2 regions of the Peribacillus sp. Aquil_B1 genome follow, and region 2 is predicted to be linked to the other one. Evidence: riboswitches for the same ligand, from Rfam matches in the RefSeq annotation. Region 2 holds a riboswitch; the other holds the start of a gene.
What was found. A riboswitch is a leader RNA that binds a small molecule or an ion and turns the genes downstream of it on or off. The one in region 2 is predicted to bind S-adenosylmethionine.

Region 1: it holds a riboswitch for S-adenosylmethionine, as region 2 does, so the genes downstream of both, MPH60_RS00715 (methionine ABC transporter ATP-binding protein) here and MPH60_RS18930 (O-acetylhomoserine aminocarboxypropyltransferase/cysteine synthase family protein) in region 2, are expected to answer to the same signal.

What each region holds. Positions count from the first base shown of each region.
Region 1 covers NZ_JAKXEE010000001.1:136,263-142,061, reverse strand. Annotated here, with positions in the region: gene MPH60_RS00725 (MetQ/NlpA family ABC transporter substrate-binding protein) at 1-817, opposite strand, end outside; gene MPH60_RS00720 (methionine ABC transporter permease) at 839-1,489, opposite strand; gene MPH60_RS00715 (methionine ABC transporter ATP-binding protein) at 1,503-2,525, opposite strand; SAM riboswitch class I at 2,825-2,936, opposite strand; gene MPH60_RS00710 (GNAT family N-acetyltransferase) at 3,054-3,524, opposite strand; gene MPH60_RS00705 (NADPH-dependent FMN reductase) at 3,928-4,473, shown strand; gene MPH60_RS00700 (SDR family oxidoreductase) at 4,544-5,329, opposite strand; gene MPH60_RS00695 (RhaT/GlcU family sugar-proton symporter) at 5,345-5,799, opposite strand, start outside.
Region 2 covers NZ_JAKXEE010000003.1:155,141-160,939, reverse strand. Annotated here, with positions in the region: gene MPH60_RS18960 (acetyl-CoA C-acetyltransferase) at 1-430, shown strand, start outside; gene MPH60_RS18955 (acyl-CoA dehydrogenase family protein) at 500-2,287, shown strand; gene MPH60_RS18950 (arsenate reductase family protein) at 2,429-2,785, shown strand; gene gcvH (glycine cleavage system protein GcvH) at 2,882-3,265, shown strand; gene MPH60_RS18940 (toprim domain-containing protein) at 3,358-3,723, shown strand; gene MPH60_RS18935 (thioredoxin family protein) at 3,727-4,035, shown strand; SAM riboswitch class I at 4,180-4,286, shown strand; gene MPH60_RS18930 (O-acetylhomoserine aminocarboxypropyltransferase/cysteine synthase family protein) at 4,389-5,699, shown strand.

The DNA of each region.
Region 1 (5,799 bases), on a different contig from region 2:
CAGAAACATAGGCAGGAATGGTGTTTCCTTTAAACGTTTTTTCAATGAACGCTTCCACTTTTTTCGATTGATAAAGCTCCACTAATTTTTGCAGCTCAGGACGATCGGCATTCCCCTTTTTAACTGCAATGATATTAATATATGGTTTCGCCGTTTTACTTTCATGGAATAAAGAATCTTTTAAAGTAAGGCCTGCTTCGACAGCAAAGTTATTATTGATGGCTGAAGCATCGGCATCATCCAATAGACGCGGTGTATTGCCGGCAGCAACAGGTTGGATTTTCAAGTTTTTCGGATTTTCTTTAATGATTTCCAATGATCCCGATCCATTGAATTCCTTTTTCAAAGTAATCAATCCAGCTTCCTGAAGAAGGAGCAATGCACGGCCAAAGTTTGTTGCTTCATTCGGAACGGCAATCGTAGCGCCATTTGGAAGACTTTTAAGATCTTTATGTTTTTTCGAATAAAGGCCCATAGGCGCAATGACAGTCGACCCGATGGCCTCTAATTTCAGGTTTTGGTCTTGAACGAATTCATCGAAGTAAGCGACCGTTTGGAATGAATTGGCATCAATTTCACCTTCACTTAACGCAAGGTTTGGTTGGATATAATCATTGAAAGTGACCAGTTCGATATTAAGCCCTTCCTCTTTCGCTATATCGACAATGTATTCCCATGTTCTCGTATCCCCGCTGCTGACACCGACTTTTACTGTTTTCACATCATCCGAACTGCCTGATGCACCTTCTTCTTTCCCGCATGCTGCAGCCACGATGGCCAATGCCAATACCATGATCGTTAATAAGATTTTTTTCATTTCTCCTACCTCCTGTTATTTTTATCTTCTTCTTATTTTTCTTGAAACGAAATTCCCGGTGGATTGCAATAATTGAACGATGATCACGAGCGCCGCCACTGTAACGATCATCGTCATCGTATCGAACCTTTGATAACCGTAAGCCAAAGCCAGATCGCCGACCCCGCCTGCCCCGACGGCACCTGCCATGGCAGTAGATCCAACAAGCCCGATTGTCGCTGTTGTAAATGTAAGGATCAACGAACTAAGTCCCTCGGGAATCAAAAAGCGATAAATGATTTGCCATGTCGTAGCCCCCATCGCCTGAGCTGCCTCGATGATCCCTTTGTCCACTTCCAACAGGGAGTTCTCCACAAGCCGTGCAATATAAGGAGCCGCGTAAAAGATGAGCGGAACAATGGCCGCATTCATTCCGATCGCGCTGCCTACAATCATTCTGGTAAGGGGAATAACTGCTACAAGCAAGATGATGAAAGGAACCGACCGTAATATATTGATGATCGGGTTCAATACATTAAAAATCCATTTATTCTCCAGGATGTGACCCTTTCTTGTAATGACAAGCAGGATACCGAGCGGAAGTCCGATCAACCCGGAGAATACCAATGAGATGGCTACCATATAAAGTGTGTCACCGAAAGCTGTCAACAGCTGGTCTGCCGTTATTTCCATTCCCCAAAGCGTATTACCCATTTACCTGCACCTCCTGGACGAGAATCCCCTCATCTTTAATATATTGATAAGCCATGTCCACCTCATTTTTGCTCCCGGTAACTTCGATGATCAAATTCCCGAAAGGCGTTTCCTGAATTTCAGAAATATTGGCTGATAAGACACTTAAATGAACATCATATTTCTTCGAGATCGTTGAAAGTAAAGGAGTACCAGAAGTAGTCCCAATAAAATTAATTTTCCAAATAATCGGGATATGAGACCCTAAGCTTTTTATGAAACTTTGTGGTATTTCGTCATGTATGACCGTTCTCACGAAGTTTTTTGCAATATCCGTTTGCGGCTTCGCAAAAACTTCGAAAACCGAACCTTGTTCAACGACACATCCGCCCTCCATGACCGCTACCTTATTGCAAATTTCCCTAATGACAGACATCTCATGTGTGATTAGCAAGATGGTGATATTGTAATCTTTATTAATTTTTTTTAAGAGCTGCAGAACAGCACTCGTTGTTTGTGGATCCAATGCCGACGTAGCTTCATCACACAATAAGATCGATGGATTTGTAGCCAATGCTCTCGCAATGCCGATCCGCTGCTTTTGACCGCCGGATAATTGATCCGGATAACTCTTTGCTTTGCTCGATAAGCCAACGAACTCCAATAGCTCGCCTACACGGTTTTTGATTTCCTTAGCCGGAGTTCCCGATAAAACCAGCGGCATCGCAATGTTATCAAAAACATTCTTTGAGTTTAGCAGGTTGAAATGCTGAAAGATCATCCCGATTTTTTTCTTTTCTGCCCGTAATTCCTTCGGGCTTAACTTGGTTAAATCCTTGCCCCCAACAATCACTGAACCATCTGAAGGATCTTCAAGCAAATTGACCAGCCTGATCAACGTACTCTTTCCGGCCCCGCTATAACCGACTACACCGAATATATCCCCCTTTTCCACTGTCAAATTGATGCCCTTCAAAGCCTCGACAGTCTGTTTTTTTGTTTGATAATCCTTTTTAACATTTTGAAACTCAATCATCCAATCTCCCCCCATGTTGTTTATTTGTACGAATTCATTATCCAGAGAAGAGCTTTGCAAAGTTTCATAATGATAGGGTTAAATTTTTGGGACTTACGAGTAAATGCGCTGAATTCACGAGTAAATGCTCGAAACTCACGAGTAAATCTGCGAAATTCACGAGTAATTGCACCAATGCTCCAAATAACCATATACATTTTGAATAAACAAAAGAGGCCTCTTCCGTCATCAGACAGAAGAGGCCTCTTTTAGACATAAAAAAGAGTAAACTCTTAAATTAATTATCTAAGAAAAGCTCCTTCTTATCTTTCAAACTTTCGTCCGTTGGAATTAGCACAGTATTTTTACAAAAGTAAAAACCCGCTGCCGAGGTATCATAGGGCCAAGTCCCTCCACATCTCTTGATAAGAATTAACGTTTTATTTAATTATGTCCTTCACTATATATTCTAATCCCTCTAAAGTCAACCATATTTTTCATCGCTTAAAATATTTTCACAGTATAGTGAAATGATACTTTTTAATTATATCAATATAATGATTTACTCATTCTCCATACAAGGTATTTTTCATTTTCTTCGCTTATCTTCTTCATGCCTGAATTCGTATATAAACGAATTGCCCTTCCATTATCCGGAGAAACCCTTAAATGGTATTCGGATACAATAAATTGCCTGAAAAAGTTTTCTGCGTAGCGAACCAATTCCTTGCCAAGGCCTTTACTGCGGTATTCGGGAATAAGATAAAATAGATTCACATATCCAATCTCGTTTCCTTCATACTCCCGAATGTGAAGTTCCATTTGACCAATCGGTTCTTGGTCCTTTTCAATGATTACCTGCCCCCCCGGAAATTTGCGAACCCTTTCTTCCATTCGTTGCAGATATGTATTTTCATCTCCAAAACCAGCTTCAGATCCAAAACTTACAACAAAGGAATCTTTCCTGAATTTAACGATAATATCTTTATCTTTTTCCGTATCAATGGTCCGAAAGATCAAATTTATCCACCTCTATCATTTTAGTGAAATAGTTATCAAGCAAACAAACTTATTTTACTTACACTTTTTATGATATTTCATTATTTACTTTTACAAGCTTGTTATTTCATTTTTTCTGAAAAGAATATTGCCTGTATCCCTTTATGAAATGGCCATAATATTAAATTAAAAACAAATCCAATATTGTTTGGAGAGGTCTAGTAATGGAGATTGGGTTGGAACAAACAAATTTATTTTAATTTTCGAGTCTAACTTTGCAGGGTAACCCTAAGTGAGGAATTTGTTTATTCAGCTCTACTCAATCCCAAGCATCTTTTTTCTCTTTCATTTATATTCCAATTATAATGGATAAGTGGAACACATTTACATTTATCCATTATAAAAATCATTGGAGGTATTGAAGATGAAAGTTGTTGCAATAGTAGGAAGTATCCGTAAAGAGTCTTACAACCTTAAGCTTGCCAAATATATTCAATCTAAATATCAAGATCGGTTCGATCTCGAAATCTTGAACATTCGGGATTTACCTTTTTATGATCAAGATATTGAAAATGACCCTCCATCAGTTGTAAAGGAATTTAAAAGCAAAGTGGCCGAAGCAGATGCAGTCTTGTGGGTCACACCTGAATACAACGGTACGATTCCAGGAGTATTGGGCAATGCAATCGATTGGTTATCACGTGTCGATAAAGTCTTGAACGGCAAACCATCATGGATCATGGGTGCGTCAATGGGGCAATTAGGAACGGTTAAAGCTCAATTGCATTTGCGTGAAATCTTATTCGCAATAGGCATCGCCTCCCCACTCCTTCCCGGGAATGAAGTATATGTTGGTGCAGTGCATGACAAAATCGATAACGAAGGCAGACTTACACATGAGTCGACTGTCCAGTTTATCGATACGGTCGTCGATAATTTCATTAGCTGGTATAATCATCATACTCGTTAATGGTTTTAAAAAAAGAATCCCAACAGGTTTAATCCTGCTGGGATTTTTTTTTATTATCATTAAACATAATTCATCCTCTTCCAGCTTGGAATGCAGGGTATTTTGTCATTCCTCCGTCAGCGAATAGAGTGATGCCCGTTACATAACTGGATTCTGAAGATGCCAGCCATGCAGCAACCGCAGCAATTTCTTCAGGCTTTCCGATATACCCCATCGGAATCATGCTTTCAAGATCCTTTTTCTTTTCGGGATCTTCAAGCTTGTCTGCATTTATTGGTGTGGCGATGGCTCCAGGACCAATGCTGTTCACACGGATCCCTTTTGGTGCATATTCAAGAGCCAGGGTTTCCGTAAGCAGTTTCACCCCGCCCTTGCTTGCCGCATAGTGAACGAATAAAGGCCAGGGTATCATCTCATGTACACTGGACATATTTATAACATTCCCTTTAATGTCGTTCTCGACAAAATACTTGATAGCTTCACGGCAGCCTAAGAAATTCCCCGTTAAGTTGGTATTGATTACCCTATTCCAGTCGCTTAACGGCATCTCGTGAGACGGAACAGGATTTTCAATTCCTGCATTATTGATGAATATATCAAGTTTCCCGAAATTCTTTATCGCTGATTGAACAAGGTTAATCACATCTTCTTCAACGGTGACGTCGCCTTTTACTGCAATAGCTTCCCCGCCATTTGTTTTGATTTCCTCCATTACACTATCCGCTTCCTCGGATTTAGTGCGATAATTAACCACGACCTTTGACTTTTCCCTAGCAAAGCGGATGGCCATCGCTTTTCCTAAACCAGTGGATGAACCGGTTATAACAACGACCTTACCTTCTAAATCTGTATACATATAATCACCCTCCAATTAACTTTTTGCCATTCCGAGCATAATCCCAGCAATGATGATCAAGATAATTCCGATTATGATTCCAATTAGTTGGCGCTTCGTTTTCTTTTCACGTAAAATGATGATCCCGCCAAGAGTTGAGATGACAATGCCCATTTGCGAAAGGGAAAAACTAGTGGCTACTCCCACACGAGGCTGGGATATGAATAAAAACATGTTCCCTGCAGCCCATATCAATCCTGGAATGATATTGCGAATCGTATATTTGTTAAACGGTTTATGTTTAAAAGTCAATAATAGACCGCCTATCACCATCCCTATCGCTTGTGGGAACAACGCTGACCACCCATCAACATTAAAAAGACGGGCCACGACCACATAAACCAAATAACCGAATGTCGAGATAAGCAGAATAACAATTCCTTTCTTCAAGTTTCCCGATTTGCCCTCTTTTGATTCTTTATCCTCCAAGG
Region 2 (5,799 bases):
TGGTGCAGCCGCGGTCATGGTCATGGATGGGGAAAAGGCCTCTTCATTAGGGATGAAACCGATGGGTAAGTTCCGTTCCTTTGCTGTAGCAGGAGTACCGCCTGAAATCATGGGCATCGGACCGATTGCAGCCATACCTAAAGCTTTGAAGCTAGCGGGTCTTGAGTTATCGGATATTGGCTTATTCGAATTGAATGAAGCTTTTGCTTCCCAATCCATTCAAATCATTCGTGAGCTCGGTTTGAATGAAGAGATTGTCAATGTAAATGGCGGAGCCATCGCCTTAGGCCATCCACTAGGATGTTCGGGGGCAAAATTGACATTAAGCCTGCTGCATGAAATGAAACGCAGAAACCAACAGTTCGGAGTCGTGACAATGTGTATCGGTGGCGGAATGGGTGCTGCAGGAGTATTTGAATTATTGGCGTAATCCCACCCCTCCCGGAAGCTGTCATGCTTCCGGCGGGTTTACTATCTTAAATACTTAGGAGGAAATAACATGTCCAATCAAACTACAGATAACCTCATTAAAGGCGGAGCCTTTTTAGTGGAAGATATTACGTATGATCAAGTGTTTACACCGGAAGATTATACTGATGAGCATAAAATGATCGCCAAAACTGCCGAGGATTTCGTAGTGAATGAAATTCTGCCGCAGGTTGAACATTTAGAAAACCATGAATTTGACCGTTCCGTTAAATTACTGAAGCATGCAGGTGAAATCGGTTTACTTGGTGCTGACGTTCCTGAGGAATACAGCGGATTGGGTCTTGATAAAATCAGTTCGGCATTGATTACAGAAAAAATGGCACTTTCAGGCGGCTTTGGAATTACGCATGGTGCACATGTAGGTATCGGATCTTTGCCGATCGTATTATTCGGGAATGAAGAACAAAAGAAAAAATACCTCCCTTTACTGGCAACGGGTGAGAAGATTGCTGCGTATGCCTTAACGGAACCAAGCTCAGGTTCAGATGCCTTGGGAGCAAAAACGACAGCGAAATTGAATGCCGAAGGAACACACTATATTCTAAATGGTGAAAAACAATGGATTACAAATGCAGGTTTTGCAGATGTCTTCTGTGTATACGCAAAAATCGACGGTGAACAATTCTCAGCTTTCATTGTTGAGCGTGATTATAAAGGCGTATCAACTGGGGCTGAAGAGAAGAAAATGGGAATCAAAAGCTCATCCACACGTACATTAATCCTTGAGGATGTACATGTACCAGTCGAAAACCTTTTGGGGGTAGCCGGAAAAGGGCATGTCATCGCTTTCAATATCCTGAATATCGGACGTTATAAATTAGGCGTCGGTGCCGTCGGCGGATCTAAACGTGCCCTTGAGATTACGGCAGCTTACACGAATCAACGTCAACAGTTCAAAACGAAAATTTCCGATTTTAACTTGACGAAAGAAAAACTAGCAACAATGGCATCCAAAATTTATGCAGCAGAAAGCTCTGTATACCGTACCGTTGGCCTTTATGAACAAAGACAAAGCAAATTGACGGATGAGCAAGTAAAAGATGGGAAATCAATGGCGGCTGCAATCGCTGAATATGCAATTGAATGTTCATTGAATAAATTCTTCGCTTCCGAAGTGTTGGATTATGTTACGGACGAAGGCGTACAGCTTCATGGGGGCTATGGTTTCATGCAGGAGTATGAAATTGAAAAAGCATATCGTGATTCCCGGATTAACCGGATCTTTGAAGGTACAAATGAAATCAATCGATTGCTTGTCCCTGGAACTTTCCTGAAGAAAGCACTTAAAGGGGAATTGCCGCTTCTTCAAAAGGCTCAAGGCCTGCAAGAGGAGTTAATGATGATGATGCCGGAAGAACCTGGCGATGAGCCATTGGCACAAGAAAAAATGCTTGTTAGAAACGCTAAGAAAATCGGGATTCTGGCAGCTGGCCTTGCTGCACAGAAATACGGCAAAACTCTTGATCAAGAACAAGAAATCCTCTCCAACATTGCTGATATCGCATCCCTTGCCTATGCAGCGGAATCCGTGGTATTGCGTACGGAAAAAGCAATAGCAGCTACAGGTCTGGAGAAGAACAAACAAAAGGTGCTTTACACTGAAATCTTTGTTCAGGAAGCTTTCAATGAAATAGAACAGCACGCAAAGGAAACGTTAATCGCAGTGGAAACAGGCGATACTCTTCGCATCATGCTTGCGTCGCTCCGCAAGCTGACAAGACATAACCCGATCAATGTCATTGCGAAAAAACGTGAAGCTTCCGTCAAGGTAATCGAAGCTGAAAAATATGCTCTTTAAGCACTGAATCAAAATAAGTAAAGGGAATGCCCGAAAAGGCATTCCCTTTATTTCCTTTGATGAAATCGCATTGGAAATTCAAAAGACAATTCGTTGTATTGCTTGATGAAAACGGGTATTCTATTGATAGGTGGTGAAATGATGGGCTTAACATTATATTGGTACCCAAAATGCGGTACATGCCGTAACGCGAAGAAGTGGCTGGATAATCATGAACTGCAATATGAAGCAATCCATATAGCGGAAAATCCGCCTTCGCGAACAGAAATAGAACAACTATATAAAATCAGCAATTTGGATTTGAAGAAGTTTTTCAATACTAGCGGTCAAAAATATCGGGAGCTTGGCTTAAAGGATAAGCTGAAGGAAGCTTCTGAAGCAGAGATGCTTGATATATTGTCCACGGATGGCATGCTTCTGAAAAGGCCGATTGTTACGGATGGCACCAAAGTGACGGTAGGTTTCAAAGAGGAGCAATTCGAACAGGTTTGGAACTGAAAATTTCTCGAAATATTTGGTTAATTCCTTACTTAAACAAACAATCTACCTTATAATGGAATAGATAAAATAAGATGTACATATGGAGGGTTAATAATGACAACAACACCAAAAGAACTTCGTTACACTAAAGAACATGAATGGGTCAAAACGGAAGATGGAACAGTGCGCATTGGAATTACAGCTTTCGCACAGTCCGAGCTTGGGGACATCGTATTCGTTGAGCTTCCGGAAATCGGCGATGAATTGAAAGCGAACGAACCATTCGGAAGTGTTGAATCCGTTAAGACCGTTTCTGAGCTTTATGCTCCTATCAGTGGCAAGGTTGTTGAAGTAAACGAAGATTTAAGTGACAACCCTGAATATGTAAATGAGTCTCCTTATGAAAAGGCATGGATGGTCGTGCTTGAGCCATCCAATAGCAGTGATATTGAAAACTTGATGAGCGCTGAAGAGTATGAGAGTTTAATCAACGGTTAAAAAGAAGGAGAGGGGGGACTGAAAAGGCCTGCTCTCTTTTTCATTTTGTACTGTGGCAGTTGCACACATAATTCGTGAGATGGAGTGATGACATGGAGTGGGGCGAATTCGATAAAGTGATCATTGTAGAAGGCAGTTCCGATAGAAGAAAAGTTGCCTCCGTTTTAAATGAAGATGTGGAAATAAGATGTACGAATGGGACCATATCATTAACTAAACTGGATGAATTAGTGGATGAATTAATGGACCGTGATGTTTATCTCCTTTTTGACGCAGATGAATCAGGAGAAAAGCTGCGGAAGCAGTTCCGAAGGGAAATGCCGGAAGCGAACCACCTGTATATTAATAAAATGTACAAAGAAGTGGAAAGCTCGCCCGAACATCATATCGCAACTGTGCTTCTATCTGCCAATATGAATGTGAAAATGAAATTTTTAAGTCAAAGGGTGAACGACTAATTGATGCAGGAATGGAAAGAAGAAGAGTGTAAGCTTGCTATTGAAAATGGGGAAACCTTTTGCTTATATTTATATACCCCTTTATGCGGCACTTGTCAGGTTGCCTCCAAGATGCTGACGATATCCCTGGAGCTATTCCCGGAATTGAAGGCAGGCAAAATGAATATGAATTATGTCCAAGCAATGGCCGAAACATATGAAATCGAAAGTGTTCCTTGTTTATTGCTTTTCAAAGAAGGACAGCTGCACAAAAAAATATATGCCTTTCAATCCGTTCCTTATTTGTACGGATTGCTTAAGGAAATCAGCTAAGAAACCAATCAGAACCGTGGTTGGTTTCTTTGTTGCGGACATTTGAATGCGAGAAGAAGTTAAACAAAGAATATTCTAACAATTCATTGACTGATTTAATCTAAAATGCTATATTTTGAATTAAGTAACGGCAGAATTTAATAGTTCTTATCAAGAGTGGCGGAGGGACTGGCCCGACGAAGCCCGGCAACCGGTATAAAGTTTATATACGGTGCTAATTCCAGCAGAGTGTTGGCTCTGGTAGATGAGGTGTGTTCTGGAAACCTCTTCTTGTTGAAGTGGTTTTTTTGTTTATAAAAGACCAGATATCATCATATAATTCCAACTAAATCCATAGAAAAAGGTGAAATCATATGTCAGAGAAAAAGTTGCGTTTCGAAACATTGAGTGTTCATGGCGGTCTGCAAGCTGATGAAACAGGTGCCCGTGCAGTTCCTATCTACCAAAGCAATGCATACTTGTTCAAAGACACCGACCATGCAGCGAATTTATTTGGCCTAAAGGAGAATGGCTATATATATTCACGACTTCATAATCCCACGGTCAGCGTTTTTGAGGAAAGAATGGCCTTATTGGAAGGCGGTATCGGCGGATTGGCAACAGCAAGCGGAATGGCGGCCATCTCACTTTCAATCCTGAATATTGCCGCTGCAGGGGATGAGATTGTTTCAGCCTCCACATTATATGGCGGTACGTATAACCTTTTTGAAAACACTCTTCCGAAATATGGGATCAAAGTGAAGTTCGTTTCTCCTGATGACCCCGAAAATTTCAAAAGGGCGATTACGCCAAGAACTAAAGCCATTTTTGCTGAAACGATCGGAAATCCAAGTTTGAGGGTGCTTGATATAGAAGCGGTAGCGAAAATCGCCCATGATGCCGGAATACCTTTGATCATTGATAATACCTTTGCGACACCGTATCTATGCAGACCAATTGATTTTGGAGCGGATATTGTCATCCATTCCGCTACAAAATGGCTTCTGGGAAATGGAACGACGCTGGGCGGTGTCATTGTGGATGGTGGGAAATTCGATTGGAACTCGCCAAATTACCCTGGCTTCACGGAGCCTGACCCAAGTTACGACGGTCTGGTATACGCCGAGGCAGTTGGACCTGCCGCGTTCATAACGAAAGCCCGAGTCCAGTTACTCCGTGATTTAGGCCCTGCTCTAAGTGCCCAAAGTGCTTTCCAGTTTACGCTTGGACTTGAAACGCTTCATGTAAGGATGAAAGAGCATCTAGCAAACACCAAGTCGGTCATTGAATATTTAAAAAACCATCCTGCCGTGACTTGGGTTTCATATCCTGGTGATGAGGATCATCCCGATAAAGCCCTTGCGGATAAATATTTGCCAAAGGGAGCTGGATCTGTCGTTACATTTGGGATACAAGGTAATCGAGAAGCTGGGGCAAAACTTATCAATGCGGTGGAATTATGGTCCCATGTAGCGAATGTTGGGGATGCGAAGAGCTTGATCATCCACCCAGCCAGTACGACCCATCAACAATTGAATGAGGCGGGTCTTACGAAAGCGGGTGTGAGTGCCGACCAAGTCCGTTTATCGATTGGGATTGAAAATGTAGAGGATTTAATAGAAGATTTGGAGCAGGCAATTGAAAAAGCGACGAATATCGTCTCCTTGACATCCAAAACGGTATAAGTAAAGTTTCTGTACATGCTTGTACTAGAAATATTATACATTGCGCTCCTTTTTTATCTATGATAAAATTTCTCCATACTAAAGAACTTAATGATGTACA